2 regions of the Comamonas sp. B-9 genome follow, and region 1 is predicted to be linked to the other one. Evidence: predicted binding sites of a transcription regulator. Region 1 holds the regulator's gene; the other holds the start of a gene.
What was found. The regulator NrdR, encoded in region 1, represses ribonucleotide reductase genes. The targets are predictions, from matches to a motif close to CACNANATNTNGTG.
Positions count from the first base shown of each region.

Region 1 (5,538 bases):
GCAAGTTTGTCACCCAGCGCAATGAGCCAGACAGCGTGGAGATCCTCTCGGGCGTCTACGAGGGCAAGACCACGGGCACGCCGATTGCGCTGCTGATCCGCAATACCGACCAGCGCAGCAAGGACTATTCCAATATTGCGCAGAGCTTTCGCCCGGGCCATGCCGACTATGCTTACTGGCACAAGTACGGCATCCGCGATCCGCGTGGTGGCGGCCGCTCCTCGGCCCGCCTGACGGCGCCCACGGTGGCCGCTGGCGCCGTGGCCAAAAAGTGGCTCAAAGAGAAGTTCGGTACCGCGTTCCGCGCCTGCATGCTGCAGGTGGGCGAGGTGGCCCTGCCTTTTGAGGACTGGGCCCATGTGCCCAACAACCCGTTTTTTGCGCCGGTGGCCGATGTGACCCGCTATGAAGACTATATGGATGCGCTACGCAAGGCGGGCGACTCCTGCGGCGCGCTGATCCGCGTGCAGGCCAGCGGCGTACCCGTGGGCCTGGGCGAGCCGCTGTACGACAAACTCGATGCCGACATCGCCTACGCAATGATGGGGCTCAATGCCGTCAAGGCCGTCGAGATTGGTGCCGGTTTTGACAGCGTGGCCCAGCGCGGCACCACGCATGGCGACTCGCTCAGCCCCCAGGGCTTTCGCAGCAACAATGCCGGCGGCATTCTGGGCGGCATCAGCACCGGCCAGGACATCGAGATCCGCATCGCCATCAAGCCCACCAGCTCGATCATCAGCCCGCGCGAGTCCATCGATACCGAGGGCAAGAGCACCGAGGTCATCACCAAGGGCCGGCACGACCCCTGCGTGGGCATCCGCGCCGCACCGATTGCCGAGGCCTTGCTGGCCATGGTGCTGATGGACCATGCGCTACGCCACCGCGCCCAGAACAGCGATGTGGTGCAGGCCGTGGGCCCGATTGCCGCCGAGGCGCCGCGAGCCTGACGAGGCGCAGCCCGGGCCGGCTCGGTGGCTGGCCCCCAAAGAAAAATGCGAACCCAGGGGTTCGCATTTTTTTGTGCCTCAGTCCTTTTTACGGGCGCTGTCTTTCTTGGGCTCGGGCGGCGGGGTCGTTACTTCGTCGACGATGGACTTGAACTGGTCAATGTCCTCGAAGCTGCGATAGACGCTGGCATAGCGGATGTAGGCCACCTTGTCGAGCTTTTGCAGCTCGGCCATGACCAGCTCGCCGATCAAATGCGTCTGCACCTCACGCGCACCCAGGGTGCGTAGCTTGTCCTCGACATGCTCGAGCGCCAGGTCCACCTTGTCGATGGGAACCGGGCGCTTGCGCAGCGCCAGGCTGAATGAGCCGCGCAGCTTGCTGCGGTCGTAGTCGATGCGCCGGCCGTCCTTTTTGACGATGACCGGCAGGCTGACTTCGGGCCGTTCATAGGTGGTGAAGCGCTTTTCGCAGTTGCCGCACTGGCGCCTGCGCCGTACAAAGCCGCCGTCTTCTGCAACACGGGTCTCCACCACCTGGGTATCGGGATGGCTGCAGAAGGGGCATTTCATAGGCGCGGGCGCAGGTCAGATCAGCGGTAGACGGGGAAGCGTGCGGTCAGGGCGTTGACCTTGGCGCGCACGGCAGCGATGTTGGCCTCGTCCCGTGGGTTGTCCAGCACATCGGCGATCAGGTTGGCCGTGAGGCGCGCCTCTTCGTCCTTGAAACCACGGGTGGTCATCGCGGGCGTACCGATACGGATACCGCTGGTGACCATCGGCTTTTCCGGGTCGTTGGGGATGGAGTTCTTGTTGATCGTCATATGGGCAGCGCCCAGCACGGCTTCGGCTTCCTTGCCGGTGATGCCCTTGGCGCGCAGGTCCACCAGCATCACGTGGCTTTGGGTGCCGCCGGAGATGATGCGCAGGCCGCGCTCGGTCAGGGTCTCGGCCACGATGCGGGCGTTGGTCTTGACCTGCTGGGCGTACTGCTTGAACTCAGGCGTCAGCGCTTCCTTGAAGGCCACGGCCTTGGCTGCGATCACGTGCATCAGCGGGCCGCCTTGCAGGCCGGGGAACACGGCCGAGTTGATGGCCTTTTCGTGCTCGGCCTTCATCAGGATCACGCCGCCACGGGGGCCGCGCAGGCTCTTGTGGGTGGTCGTGGTCACCACGTCGGCGTGGGGCACAGGGTTGGGGTATTCGCCAGCGGCGATCAGACCGGCGTAGTGGGCCATGTCGACCATAAAGATCGCGCCCACATCCTTGGCCACCTTGGCAAAGCGGGCAAAGTCGATTTCCAGCGAGTAGGCCGATGCGCCGGCGATGATCAGCTTGGGCTTGGTCTCGTGCGCCTTCTTTTCCATGGCGTCGTAGTCCAGCTCTTCCTTCTCGTTCAGGCCGTAGGAGACGACGTTGAACCACTTGCCGGAGATATTGAGCGGCATGCCATGGGTCAGGTGACCGCCTTCGGCCAGGCTCATGCCCATGATGGTGTCGCCGGGCTTGAGGAAAGCCAGGAAAACCGCTTCATTGGCCGATGCGCCGCAATGGGGTTGCACATTGGCAGCATCGGCGCCGAACAGTTGCTTGACGCGGTCGATGGCCAGCTGCTCGGCGATATCGACAAATTCGCAGCCGCCGTAGTAGCGCTTGCCGGGGTAGCCTTCGGCGTACTTGTTGGTCAGCTGGGTGCCCTGGGCCCACATCACGGCGGGGGAGGCATAGTTTTCGCTGGCGATCAGCTCGATGTGCTGCTCTTGGCGCTGGTTTTCGGCCTGGATGGCCGCAAAGAGTTCTGCGTCGGTCTGTTCGACAAGGATGTTACGTTGGTACATGGCGGTCGTTGGAGTCAGAAGTGAGCCCTGCCTGCCAACAGTGAGGTTGGCGAAAACAGGGGCTGCCCAGGCGCACGGCTAACACGTGGCGGGTGCGGGGGGCGATGCGCTCGCCCTGGCACTGCACGGTACGCTCCCCGGTGGTTGCTGCAGGCCGGGCCTGCATTCCACGTCAACAATCCGGTCATACAGATGTCTATCGCCAGTCGCGTACCCGGCTAGTGTAGCCGAGCTGCACCGGCCTGGGGCAATGGGTTTATCGCCACGTCTGGATAAAAACCGGTTCCGGGAAGCTGTGCCAGGGCCAGAAAAAACAAAAGCACCCGGCTGGGTGCTTGTGCGAAGAGGGCGATGAGCCGGAGGGGCTGGTCAGGAACCCATGGCCACGGCGGTGGCCTCGGCCTTGGCCGCTGCTGGCAGCGCGGCTTGCTTGTCGGCCAGGGCCACGGTTTCAGAAGCGTTGCCTGCAGCTGCGCTGTTGCTGGCGGCCTTGGCCTTGTCGGCCACGGTGCCGGCTGCGGCGGGCGTATCCGCCTGGGCCGACAGCGAAGGCTTGGCAGCGGGGGCCACCGGTGCCTTGGGCGTGTTGCTGCGGCCTTCGGCCACTTGCTTGATGCGGAAGTGCTCGGCCATCACCTTGGCGGCGTAGCCACCGTCGGTCGGCAGGTTGGCAGCGCCCACATAGTATTTGAGGCCGCCTTCGAGCGAGCCGGCGCGCTCAATGCATTCTTGCAGCACCTTGACACCCACGCGCAGGTTGGTCACCGGGTCAAAGGCCGCAAAGTGGCCGCCGAAGTGCTCGTACTTGTCGGTGTGGATCTTGGTCATCACCTGCATCAGGCCTTGCGCACCCACCGAGCTTTGGGCAAAGGGGTTGAAGCTCGACTCCACAGCCATGATCGCCAGGATCAGGGTGGGGTCCAGCTTGGTTTCCTTGCCCACCAGGTAGGCTTCGGAGACGAGCACGGCCAGGGGCTCTGGCGCTACGCGGTATTTCTTGGCCAGCCAATAGGCCACATTGGCTTGGTTGCGGGGCAATTGCTGGGGGTTGCTGGCGGTGGCACGGTCCACGGCCGCCACCATGGCGGCATCGTCGCCAGTGGATGCATCGGCATCGGCACCTGCCAGATCAACGGTTGGCGCATGCGTGCGGGCCTGCAGCCAGCTGCGCAATTGCGCCTCGCCGGCGTGGCGCAGGTCGTCGCGCGACACCAGGGTGAGGGCGCAGAACGCCACCACCAGACCAATCAAAGCAAAACTGTTGTGTGCCATGGTCATCAGACCACGGCTGATGGTGGCGCTCAATGAGCGCGCACCGGCATCCACTTGCGCGGGAGCCGTCATAGGGATTTTTCCTTTCTAAGTCCCGCCACCTCCAACAAATAGCCCGGCGGATAGTGCACCGGGCTGGGGTCTGGCAGGGTGGAGCCACACTGTCCTGTGTGGTCTCCGGCAGGCTGTCTGCGTTGCAGACGGCCCTTTGTCGTTTCAAGCACGCTCTTGCGTGTCAGGGGCTACGATCAAAACACCGTGAGGGGTGTTGACTAAAAAATCAGCAATCAATGCAATGGGCTGAATTCTAGAAGCTTGCTTAATACTCAGTCAACACTATTGAATTGGAAAATGAGAAAAAAAAGTAATAAAAAAACGTGTATAGCGGGCTGCTGCAGGGCCGGATCCGGGCAGGGGCGGCAGCCAGCCCTGCAGCGGGGATGGCAGGCAGAAAAAGCACCGGATCGGTGCCCTGTCGGGGACCCGGTTTTATGGGTTCAATAGCTTGTATTTAATCTTTTAAATACATTGATTGATATAAAGGATGCAGCAAAAAGTCAATCTTTATCAAATGCTGCGCGGCTGTTGTGCTCTATTTTTGGTGTAGCGCGCAGCCCCATTTGCGCTTTTGCAGCCCAGGGCGGTGCCTGGGTGCCGCCTGCGCATAGGCGCACAGAACCGTTGCGGGCCGCGCAAAACGCTGGCCTGATTTGGGCGGGCAGGTCTTGGTCATCATGCGGTCATCTGCGCCTACACAAATTTCACATGAAAAGGCCAAAAAACTGTATAAAAACCAGGATAAACCAGCCAATAACCCATGGCTACATCAGGTTTTTGGCATTTATACCTGGGTAAAATATCGGTGGACGCAAAAAAGCAGGGCCTGGCGTTGTGTTTTTGCGGCTCCACGCTGCGGTTTGGCATGCCGCAGTGTGAAAAGCATCGCGGTGTTCGAGGAGGGCGGACGGGCGGATGCCCGATCCGGCTGTTGGATCCATGCATCGCGGCATCGCCCCCTGCTGCTTTCGACCATGGCCGTGCCGCTACCGCAGGGGGTGCCGCCATAGAAACTGCGTTTTTCCTCTATATATAGAGGCACACCGTTTCCTGGGGCAGCCTGCAGGATTTGAACGATTGTGAACCAGCGACAGATGCCGCTTTTGTGTGCTAAGCCAGCGCCGCCACAGCGGCTTATTTGTGCACAATGGATCTTGGGCCTGCCATCGCAGCCATGGATACCATGGGGTGGGCCGTACTGACTCTGAGTGAGGATCATCGCCGTGAGCGAAACGCAAGAAACAAACAAGAAAAAGGTCGTCGCGATGCGCTGGTTGCGCCGGCTGGGATGGTGCCTGCTGGCGCTGCTGCTGCTGTGGGCGCTGTCGTGGCTGCTGCTGCCCTGGCTGCTGCGCACCCAGGGAGAGAAGCTGGGCACGGAAAAACTCGGGCGGGCGGTGCATATCGGGGCGGTGGAGTTCAAGCCC
Region 1 covers NZ_KE148668.1:47,208-52,745, forward strand. Annotated here, with positions in the region: gene aroC (chorismate synthase) at 1-947, shown strand, start outside; gene nrdR (transcriptional regulator NrdR) at 1,026-1,517, opposite strand; gene glyA (serine hydroxymethyltransferase) at 1,538-2,782, opposite strand; ZMP/ZTP riboswitch at 2,840-3,002, opposite strand; gene H928_RS29600 (lytic transglycosylase domain-containing protein) at 3,152-4,126, opposite strand; partial or broken gene H928_RS32645 (hypothetical protein) at 5,335-5,538, shown strand, end outside.

Region 2 (9,929 bases), on a different contig from region 1:
AAGGCCAGCGGCTCCTGGGTGTAGACGACTTCGCCCTCCACCAAGGTGAGACGGCAGCTGCCGCAATAGCCACCACGGCACTGGTACTCCACATCGTGGCCCGTGCGCTCCAGCGCTTCGAGCAGGGTCTCCCCTGGCAGCACGCGTATGAGGGTGTCCGTGGTGCTGACGGTGGTCACAACTCGATTCCGCTCAGGTCATCGAGCGAGACTTCGGCGTTGATCTGGCCCACCAGGTAAGAGCTCAGCTCCACCTCTTGCGGGGCCACCTGCACGGTGTCGGACGACAGCCAGGTGTTGATCCAGGGGATCGGGTTGCTCTTGGCGTTCTCGAACGCGGGCTTGAGCCCGATCGCGGTCATGCGGATATTGGTGATGTACTCCACATACTGGCTCAGGATGTCCTTGTTGAGGCCAATCATCGAGCCGTCGCGGAACAGGTACTCGGCCCACTGCTTTTCCTGCAAGGCCGCGGTCTTGAACATCTCAAAGCATTCCTGCTCGGTCTCTTTGGCGATCTTGGCAAAGTCCGGATCGTCCTGGCCCGAGCGCATGATGTTGAGCAAGTGCTGGGTACCGGTCAGGTGCAGCGCCTCATCGCGGGCAATCAGGCGGATGATCTTGGCATTGCCCTCCATCAGCTTGCGCTCGGCAAACGCGAAGGAGCAGGCAAAGCTCACATAAAAGCGGATGGCCTCCAGAATGTTCACATTCATCAGGCACAGGTACATCTTCTTCTTGAGCTGGTACACATCAATCTGGTGCACCACGCCATTGATCGTGTGGCTGCCTGCGCCCAGCTGGGCGTGCAGCATGGCATCACGGATCAGGTCATCATAGTAGGACGAGATATCGCCCGCACGCAGCTTGATGCTCTCGTTGCGCATGATGTCGTCAAAGATCACCGAAGGATCGTTGACGATGTTGCGCAGGATGTGCGTGTAGGAGCGCGAGTGGATGGTCTCGGAGAACGCCCAGGTCTCGATCCAGGTCTCCAGCTCGGGCAGCGACACCAGCGGCAGGAAGGCCATGTTGGGGCTGCGGCCCTGGATGGAGTCGAGCAGCGTCTGGTACTTCAGGTTGCTGATGAAGATGTGCTTTTCGTGGTCGGGCAGGTTCTGGTAGTCGATCCGGTCCTGCGTGATGTCTACTTCCTCAGGGCGCCAGAAAAACGAGAGCTGCTTTTCGATCAGCTTCTCGAAGATCGGGTACTTCTGCTGGTCGTAGCGGGCGACATTGACCGAATTGCCAAAGAACATCGGTTCCTTGAGCTGGTCATTGTCGACCTTGGAGAAGGTGCTGTATGCCATCGCCTTCTCTCCGCTTAGATCTTGCAGGCGCCGCTGGCGCAGTCGTCTTCTGCGGCTGCGCCCTGCATGTCTTCGGCACCGTCACGGGTGTTGTGGTAGTACAGGGTCTTGACACCAAACTTGTAGGCCTGCAGCAGGTCCTTGAGCAGTTGCTGCATCGGCACCTTGCCATCGGTAAAGCGCTGTGGGTCGTAGTTGGTGTTGGCCGAGATGGACTGGTCGACGAACTTCTGCATCAGGCCTACGAGCTTCAAGTAGCCATCGTTGTTGGGCATTTGCCAGAGCAGCTCGTACTGGCCCTTCAGGCGATCGATCTCCGGCACCACCTGGCGCAGGATGCCGTCCTTGGACTGCTTGACCGACACAAATCCACGTGGAGGCTCGATGCCATTGGTCGCGTTGGCGATCTGGCTGGAGGTCTCGGATGGCATCAGCGCCGTCAAGGTCGAGTTGCGCAGGCCGTGGGTCTTGATCTCGGCGCGCAGGGTTTCCCAGTCCAGGTGCAGGGGCTCATCGGTCAGCGCGTCGATGTCCTTCTTGTAGGTGTCGATCGGCAGGATGCCGGCCGCGTAGTTGGTCTCGGCAAAAGCGGTGCAAGGGCCGAACTCGCGCGACAGCTGCACCGAGGCCTTCAGCAGGTAGTACTGGATGGCTTCGAAGGTACGGTGGGTCAGGCCATTGGCCGAACCGTCGGAGTAGCGCACGCCGTTCTTGGCCAGGTAGTAGGCGTAGTTGATCACGCCCACGCCCAGCGAGCGGCGCTTTTCGGTCGCAATGCGGGCGGCGGCCACCGGGTAGTCCTGGTAGTCCAGCAGCGCATCGAGTGCACGCACGATCAGGTCGGCCAGCTCTTCGAGCTCGTCGGTCGATTCGAGCGCGCCCAGGTTGAAGGCGGACAGGGTGCACAGCGCAATTTCGCCGTTCTCGTCCTTGATGTCTTCGAGCGGGCTGGTGGGCAGCAGGATTTCCATGCACAGGTTCGACTGGCGCACGGGAGCGACGGCCGGGTTGAACGGGCTGTGGGTGTTGCAATGGTCCACGTTCTGGATGTAGATACGGCCGGTGCTGGCGCGCTCTTGCATCATCAGCGAGAACAGCTCCACCGCTGGCAGGGTGCGCTTGCGGATGGATTCGTCGGCCTCGTACTTGACGTACAGCTCTTCGAACTTGTTCTGGTCAGCAAAGAAGGCCTCGTACAGACCGGGCACATCATGGGGCGAGAACAGGCTGATGCTCTGGCCCTTGATCAGGCGCTGGTAGAGCATGCGGTTGATCTGGATACCGTAGTCCAGATGGCGGATGCGGTTTTCCTCGACGCCACGGTTGTTCTTGAGCACCAGCAGCGACTCGGCTTCCAGGTGCCACAGCGGGTAGAACAAGGTGGCGGCACCACCGCGCACGCCGCCCTGCGAGCAGGACTTGACGGCCGACTGGAACATCTTGAAGAAAGGCAGGCAGCCGGTGTGCTGCGCCTCGCCGCCCCGGATCTCGCTGCCCAGCGCGCGGATGCGGCCGCCGTTGATGCCGATACCGGCGCGCTGCGAGACGTACTTCACAATCGCGCTGGTGGTGGCGTTGATGCTGTCGAGGCTGTCATCGCACTCGATCAGCACGCAGGAGCTGAACTGGCGCAGCGGTGTGCGCACGCCCGACATGATGGGCGTGGGCAGCGAAATCTTGAAGCGCGAGACGGCGTCATAGAAGCGCTTGATGTACTGCAGACGGCGGTCGGCCGGGTACTTGGCAAACAGGCTCATCGCCACCAGCACGTAGAGGATCTGCGGGCTTTCGTAGATGCGCTTGGTCACCCGGTTTTGCACCAGGTACTTGCCTTCGAGCTGCTTGACGGCTGCGTAGGAGAAGTCCATATCGCGCCAGTGGTCGATGAAAGCATTGATCTCGTCGTACTCTTCGCGGCTGTAGTCGGCCAGCAGGTGCGGGTCGTACTTCTTGAGCTCGGTGAGCTTTTGCACATGGTCGTACAGGTGCGGCGGCTCGAACTGGCCAAAGGCGATCTTGCGCAGGTGGAAGATCGCCAGGCGCGCTGCCACGTACTGGTAGTCCGGTGCGTCTTCGGAGATCAGGTCGGCCGCAGACTTGATGATGGTTTCATGGATCGCATCGGTGCGGATGCCGTCATAAAACTGGATATGCGACTGCAGCTCGATCTGTGAGACCGACACATTGCTCAGGCCTTTGGCCGCCCAGTCAATCACCCGGTGGATTTTGTCGAGGTCGATAGGCTCAACGCGACCGTCACGCTTGGTGACTCTCATAGTGCTTGTCTGGTTCATTTGCGATGTTTCTAATGGGATAAAAAACGCAGGACCACGGGCGCAAGACGCGGCAGTCCCGCGCCAAAACGCGCCAGGCATGGCTGGCGCGTTTTGGCTGGCGCGAGACCAGCATCAATAAACCTGTGGGGGAAGCGGTGGACACTACATATGGTGTCTATGGGCTTGAGTGTACGCTACCTGTAGCGTTCTTGGCAGCAGAAAATCAGGCCCGATTTCTGCTAGGCACTGGCTGTTTCAGCGAAGAATGCAGCAAAATCAACGCGCAGGGAGCCGGTAAATATATGTATCCGGGTGGGCACATTCCCGGTGATGAAGAGGGGCATCATCCCCCCATGTTGATGGCGATCACCATCTGGTTGATTGCCTGGCTCATCAAGCCATAGACCAAGCTGAATGGCGGGCGGTACTTCGCCCTTTTGCAGCACCGCCCAAACGAAAAACCTGCTGCACTTGCGTGCAACAGGTTTCGATAAGGATGGTCGGAGCGGTGGGATTCGAACTCACGACCCTCTGCTCCCAAAGCAGATGCGCTACCAGGCTGCGCTACGCTCCGACTAAGCCGTTATTGTATATCGAGCCGGAGCCACTTCCGGCGAAAAATGATTACTTTGACAACTTTTCATCTGCCGGGGCGGTTGGCGAGACAGCCGCCCTGCCCGCTGCGCAGCAAAAACGAGAGGGCCGCGCCAAGCGCCATGCATGAAGCAGAATGTGAAAGATGGTTGCCAAAGATGCTTGCCGGCACTCCATCTGAATAAACCGCGCGATATCGCAAATTGCCAAGAATCGCCAAAACAAAAAAACCTGCTGCATTTGCATGCAACAGGTTTTTAAATGGAATGGTCGGAGCGGCGGGGTTCGAACTCGCGACCCTCTGCTCCCAAAGCAGATGCGCTACCAGGCTGCGCTACGCTCCGACTAAGCCGTTATTGTAACCAGGGTTTTGGCAGCTGCATTTCGTATTTGACGATTTTTTTACAGCGGCCTCCACCCATGCGGTTAACGTTGTTGGGTCGGTGCCGGGCCGCGGCCAGGCAGGTGACGGAAAGTGATGCGGCCCTTGCTCAGATCGTAGGGCGACATCTCCAGCGACACCTTGTCACCGGCCAGAATGCGAATGTGGTGCTTGCGCATTTTGCCGCCTGTGTAAGCGATCAGCTCGTGGCCGTTGTCCAGCTTCACGCGAAAGCGCGAATCGGGCAGCACTTCGGTCACGGAGCCCTGCATCTCAATCAGTTCTTCTTTAGCCATATAAGTCGACGAATCCTTGTCTAGTGGTGCATGTGCGAAACCGGTTCGCCATGCTGTTCTCAGTGCCACCAACAAGCGGTGGCTCTCTCCATGGTTCGGGAGGGCCATGCCAACTCTCGCCACCCAAGGGGCAAGGGTCTGCAAGGCAACCAAGCGGATATCTGCCAGCCCGACAACGGGGCGCAACAGCCAGCATCCCACACAATATTGACGGCGCAGCTGCCAGGGCAGCGAGCGCCTCCAAGCTATAAAAGCTTGCAAAGCTCTCTATTGTACTATGTTGCCGCCAATTCCGCTGTGGCTTGTCTCGTATAAACGCCGCCGGTGATCCGCAGGCCCGCATGGCTGTGCTGGCAGCAGCAGCGCCGGCGCATCGTTTAGCATGGCGCATGCATGCGCGGCTGGCTCCAGGCCGTGCCACCCAATGGCTCCCTCTCCTTCACCAACAAACACCATGAACGCTGCATCCCCCCGCTACTGGCTGATGAAAAACGAGCCGGACGAATATGGGATCGACCATGCGCTCAGCGCCCCTGATGCCACCATTGCCTGGGATGGGGTGCGCAATTACCAGGCGCGCAATTTCATGCGCGATGACATGCAGGTGGGTGACGGTGTGCTGTACTGGCATTCGAGCTGCGCCGAGCCCGGTATTTACGGCATCGCCCGCATTGCAGGCCGGCTGCGGCCCGATTCCAGCCAGTTTGACCCGCAGTCCAAATACTATGACCCCAAGTCCAAGCCGGAGGCCCCGCGCTGGTTGATGCTCGATGTGCAGGCACTGCGCAAGATCAAGCCCATCTCGGTGGCTGCATTGCGCCAGTACCCCGAGCTGCAAGACATGCGCGTGCTGCAAAAAGGCAATCGCCTGTCGATCACGCCGGTGGACGAGGCGCATTGGCGCTTTATCATGGACCTGGTCAAGGCCCAGGGCTAATGCGCGCGAGGAGCGCTGCCAGCACCGCCCTGCCCCCGTTGGCGGCAAGCGCTGTTGCATAATACAAAACCCGTGAGCTGCCCATGCAATAAGCACCGGCAGCTATTTTTTTGATACCACCTTTGCGCCCAGGAATCCCCATGGCTTTTGCTGACAACCTCCAGTCCCTGCCCTCCATCGACCATATCGCCGAGCTGCAACTGATCGATGCCGAAGGCCAAGTTGCAGCCACCATTCCCAATGCCCCCGGCAAGGCGGGTTCGGCCAAGGTCTACAACGCACTGGCCGCCAAGCATGGCGGCATCAATGTGGCAGCGGCCGAAGAAGGCCTCACGATCTTTGCCGAGCACACGGACGACGCCAAGGCCCGCCCCGGCGCGCACCCCAATATCGACCGCCTGCTGGAGGTGATCGCCTCCGGCAAGGGCTATACCGTCAAGATCGTCTCGGCCTGAGGCACCTGGGCCGCTTGCAGTGCCAGCGCAGCTGCTGGCTGGCTGGCATAGGCGGCCACAAAGCGCTGCAGCATCTGCTGGGGCACGGGCGTGTCGCTCAGCTGCTCCAGCATCGCCGCCGGCTCAAAACCTTCAGATTGCAGCACCTGCGCGCGCAGCTCGATGCAGGCGGCAGCCACCGTTTGGCTGAACTCCGGATGGAACTGGGTGGACACCGCATGGGGCCCATAGCGCACGACCTGGTGCGGATCATGGGCCGAGCGGGCCAGTACCCGGGCGCCGGGCGGCAGCTCCAGCACCGTCTGCATATGGGTCAGGTTGGCTTTGAAATGCGGGCCTGAGCCGACCAGCAAGGCCTCGTGCTCTGCGCCTGGCAGCAGATCAATATCCAGGCAACCCATCTCGCGGCCTTGCGGGTGGTAATCCACCCGGCCACCCAGCGCATGGGCCATCAGCTGGTGCCCGTAACAAATGCCAAAGAGCGGCATGTCACGCGCCATCGCCTCCCGTATCCATTGGGCGGTCGCCTCGCTCCAGGGCAGCAGGTCCGTCACCATCGCCCAGGAGCCGGTGATGATCGCGGCGCTGTGTGCATCATGCGGCGGCAAGGCCTCGCCCTCGAACACCCGCACCACCTTGAAGGCGGGCCCAGCGGCGAGGACGGTGGAAAACCACAGCGGCAAATCGCCGACCTGGGCACGGATATCGTCGGGCGGTGTGCCGACCTGGATGAGCAGCAGAGATTTTTCAGACACGGTTGAAGGCATAAAGAATGGCTGGCCCATGCACTGTAATGCAGGCCAGCCCCGGATGGCCTTCAAGCCGGTGGATTTAATGGGCAGTTTTGCGTCAATATCGGAAGCGCAAGGTCGACTGGCGCACCACCTCAGGGAGCTGCTGGGCCTGCGCGTAGGCTTCGCGCAAGCGGCTCGCATCGTTGACGCCTTCGTTGACGGTCTTGCGCAGCTGCTGCAAGGCCTCCTTGCTGTTCTCCGGCACATAGGACTGGATACGCTGCAAGGTGAGCAAGATATGCTCGCGCAACCCAAAGGATTCGCTGGTCGCCGGGTCCACATAGGCGCCTTCGAGTCCAAAACGGCAGGCCTGGAAGCGGTTGTAGGTGTAGACCAGGTAATCGTCCTCACTGGGCTCGAACGGCTCCTCGGCCAGGAACCAGGCGCCCAGCGCCTGCACATAGGCAGCCAGCGCCACGGCGCGCTCGATGGACAGCGGCGTGTCAAACACCCGCACCTCCACCGTGCCAAACTCGGGCTTGGGCCGGATATCCCAGTAGAAGTCCTTCATGCTGTGGATCACGCCGGTGGCAGTCATCTTGTCGTAGTAGCGCTCAAAGTCCTCCCAGTGCAGCGCAAACGGCGCCCGGCCCGAGAGCGGAAACGCAAACACCGAATTGAGCCGGGCAGAATCAAAGGCCGTGTCCTGCCCCTGCACAAAGGGGCTGGAGGCCGACAGCGCAATAAAGTGCGGGATATAGCGCGAGAGCCGGTGCAGCATCATCAAGGCCGCATCGGCCCCGGGGCAGCCCACATGCACATGCTGGCCAAAGATGGTGAACTGCTTGGTGAGGTAGCCGTAGAGCGCGGTGATCTCCTTGAAGCGCGGCTTGTTGTAGATGCGCTGCTGGTGCCACTGCTGAAACGGGTGCGTGCCGCCGCCGGCCAGCGCAATATTGAGTTTGTCTGCGGCCTTGACCAGCGCGTCGCGCGTGACGCTCAGCTGCTGGTACGCATCCTGGGCGTCGGTGCAGATGCCGGTCGATATCTCGATCATGCTGGTGGTCACCTCGGGCACGATGGAGCCGGGCACCTGCGCGTTTTTCAGCAGGGCCAGCATATCGGGGGCATAGGGCGTCAGGTCATAGTGGTTGGTGTTGACCAGCTGCAGCTCCAGCTCGACGCCGAGCGTCAAGGCCTCGGACTGGTGGAAGGCTTCAAGCGTCATGGCGTTTCTCCTTGCTGGTGAGGGCGGACAGGCCGATACCGCGGTGCGCCTCGCCACTGCGCCACAAAGCGAGCGAGGCCAGCAGCACGCCGATCACCTCGCACAGCACAATCATCGGCAGCGCGATGGACGACACGCTCACTGCCACTTCCGGGTTGATGGATGCCCATTGCGCCACCTGGGCCGAGGCCAGCAGCAAGGCGAGACCTGAGCTGGGCGACTGCGCGCAGGCCACCGGCCACTGGCGCAACCAGCCAATGCCGGTGCCCGCACCCAAGAGCAGCACGCCGCCCATCTTGCCCACCAGCCGCGCCAGGCTGACGGCAGCGACCAGGCTGATCAGCGCCGCGCTGGGTGCAATCTGGCCGGCCATGCTGGCCACCAGCACAAACATCAGCAAATTGAGCATGGTGTTGCCGGCCATAAAGGCCGAGGGCCAGACCATGGGCTTGGGGCTCAGGTTGCGCAGCATCACCCCGGCCAGCACAAAGCCCAGCGCGGCCGACCCGCCCAGGCGTTCAGCCATCAGGCTGGCCGCCACCAAGACCGCAATCATGTAGAGCGCGGTGGAATCGCTGCGCGAGGATTGCCAGCGCAGCACCGGCCACAGCGCGGCGGTGGTCAGCAGTGCCCACAGCAGGGTCAAACCCAGGCTCCACAGCAGATGGCCCATGCCGGCTGCCGTCAGCACCAGGCCCGATTGGGCATCGGTGCCGGCGACGGGCGACCAGGCCACGGTGACCACGAGGCCCAGCACCAGCGCATACATGCAGCCCAAGGTGGCCATCAGCAAGCTGCGGTCGGTCACGGCGCCGCTGGAGCGCAGATCGGCCGAGATGCGCAGCAGCACCGATGGCGAGGCGGCCATGGCCACCACGCCCACCCCCAGCGACACGGCCCAGCCCATGCCCAGCAGTTGCAAGGTGGCGGTGACCAGCACCAGCGCAGCCAGCGATTCGACCAGGCTTTGCAACAGCAAAAATGGCTGTCGCACCAGCCATTTCAGGGAGATTTGCGAGGCCGCAATCAGCATGCTGGTGCCCACTGCCGTGTGCAGCAGCACCTGGGTGTTGCCCTGCAGCGGCCAGGGCAGATCGCCAAAGCCCAGCCAGCCAGCGAGCAGGCCCACCACGGTATAGCCCAGCATGCGCGGAAAACCGGTGAGTCGGAAAACTGCGTGCCCGGCGAGTGCGGCAGCTGCAACCAGCACGCACCAACTCATCAAGGGGCCCACACTGTGTTCAAGCCAGCCGCCGATCTGCGGCAGCGGCATGGAAGATGCTGCTTGGGGTGGCATATCTGCACCCTCCTCCAAAAAAGTGTGTCCAGCGCGCAGGCCGCCTGGCACAAAGCTATAGATGGTCTGGCAGTGCCGCTCTGTGGGGGACCAGCTTTGACAGCCAGTTCAGGGCGCGCATTGCGAGACGGGGGATGCAGCCGCACGGTGCCCAGGCACCTTGTTGCAGTTATGCATCAGATCGTTAACCAATCTCAACAACTCTACTGGATGATCTACCGATTGCCACCACAGCATGCCGGCGCTGGGCACAAAAAGCCTGCAGTCCTACAATACAGGCCGCGTGAGCCGCTCTTTTTACCAGGCTGGTGCGCCAAGCACCCAGCCCCGCATTGGCGCCCAAGCGTGCTATTTGGAACGTAGCATGCGGTGGGTACAAAAGATGCCAGCATTCCATCGTTCAGCTGCACTGGCAAGCCCG
Region 2 covers NZ_KE148643.1:20,287-30,215, forward strand. Annotated here, with positions in the region: gene yfaE (class I ribonucleotide reductase maintenance protein YfaE) at 1-179, opposite strand, end outside; gene nrdB (class Ia ribonucleoside-diphosphate reductase subunit beta) at 176-1,309, opposite strand; gene nrdA (class 1a ribonucleoside-diphosphate reductase subunit alpha) at 1,324-3,585, opposite strand; gene H928_RS31750 (hypothetical protein) at 3,795-3,989, shown strand; tRNA gene H928_RS0119750 (tRNA-Pro) at 4,083-4,159, opposite strand; tRNA gene H928_RS0119755 (tRNA-Pro) at 4,447-4,523, opposite strand; gene infA (translation initiation factor IF-1) at 4,606-4,857, opposite strand; gene H928_RS28870 (EVE domain-containing protein) at 5,312-5,794, shown strand; gene H928_RS0119770 (DUF2322 family protein) at 5,935-6,249, shown strand; gene H928_RS28875 (glutamine amidotransferase) at 6,222-7,004, opposite strand; gene H928_RS0119780 (YbdK family carboxylate-amine ligase) at 7,099-8,211, opposite strand; gene H928_RS0119785 (cation:proton antiporter) at 8,201-9,508, opposite strand.
Region 2: nrdA (class 1a ribonucleoside-diphosphate reductase subunit alpha) is a predicted target of NrdR. The motif match lies at 3,746-3,759, and genes of this name have one in related genera.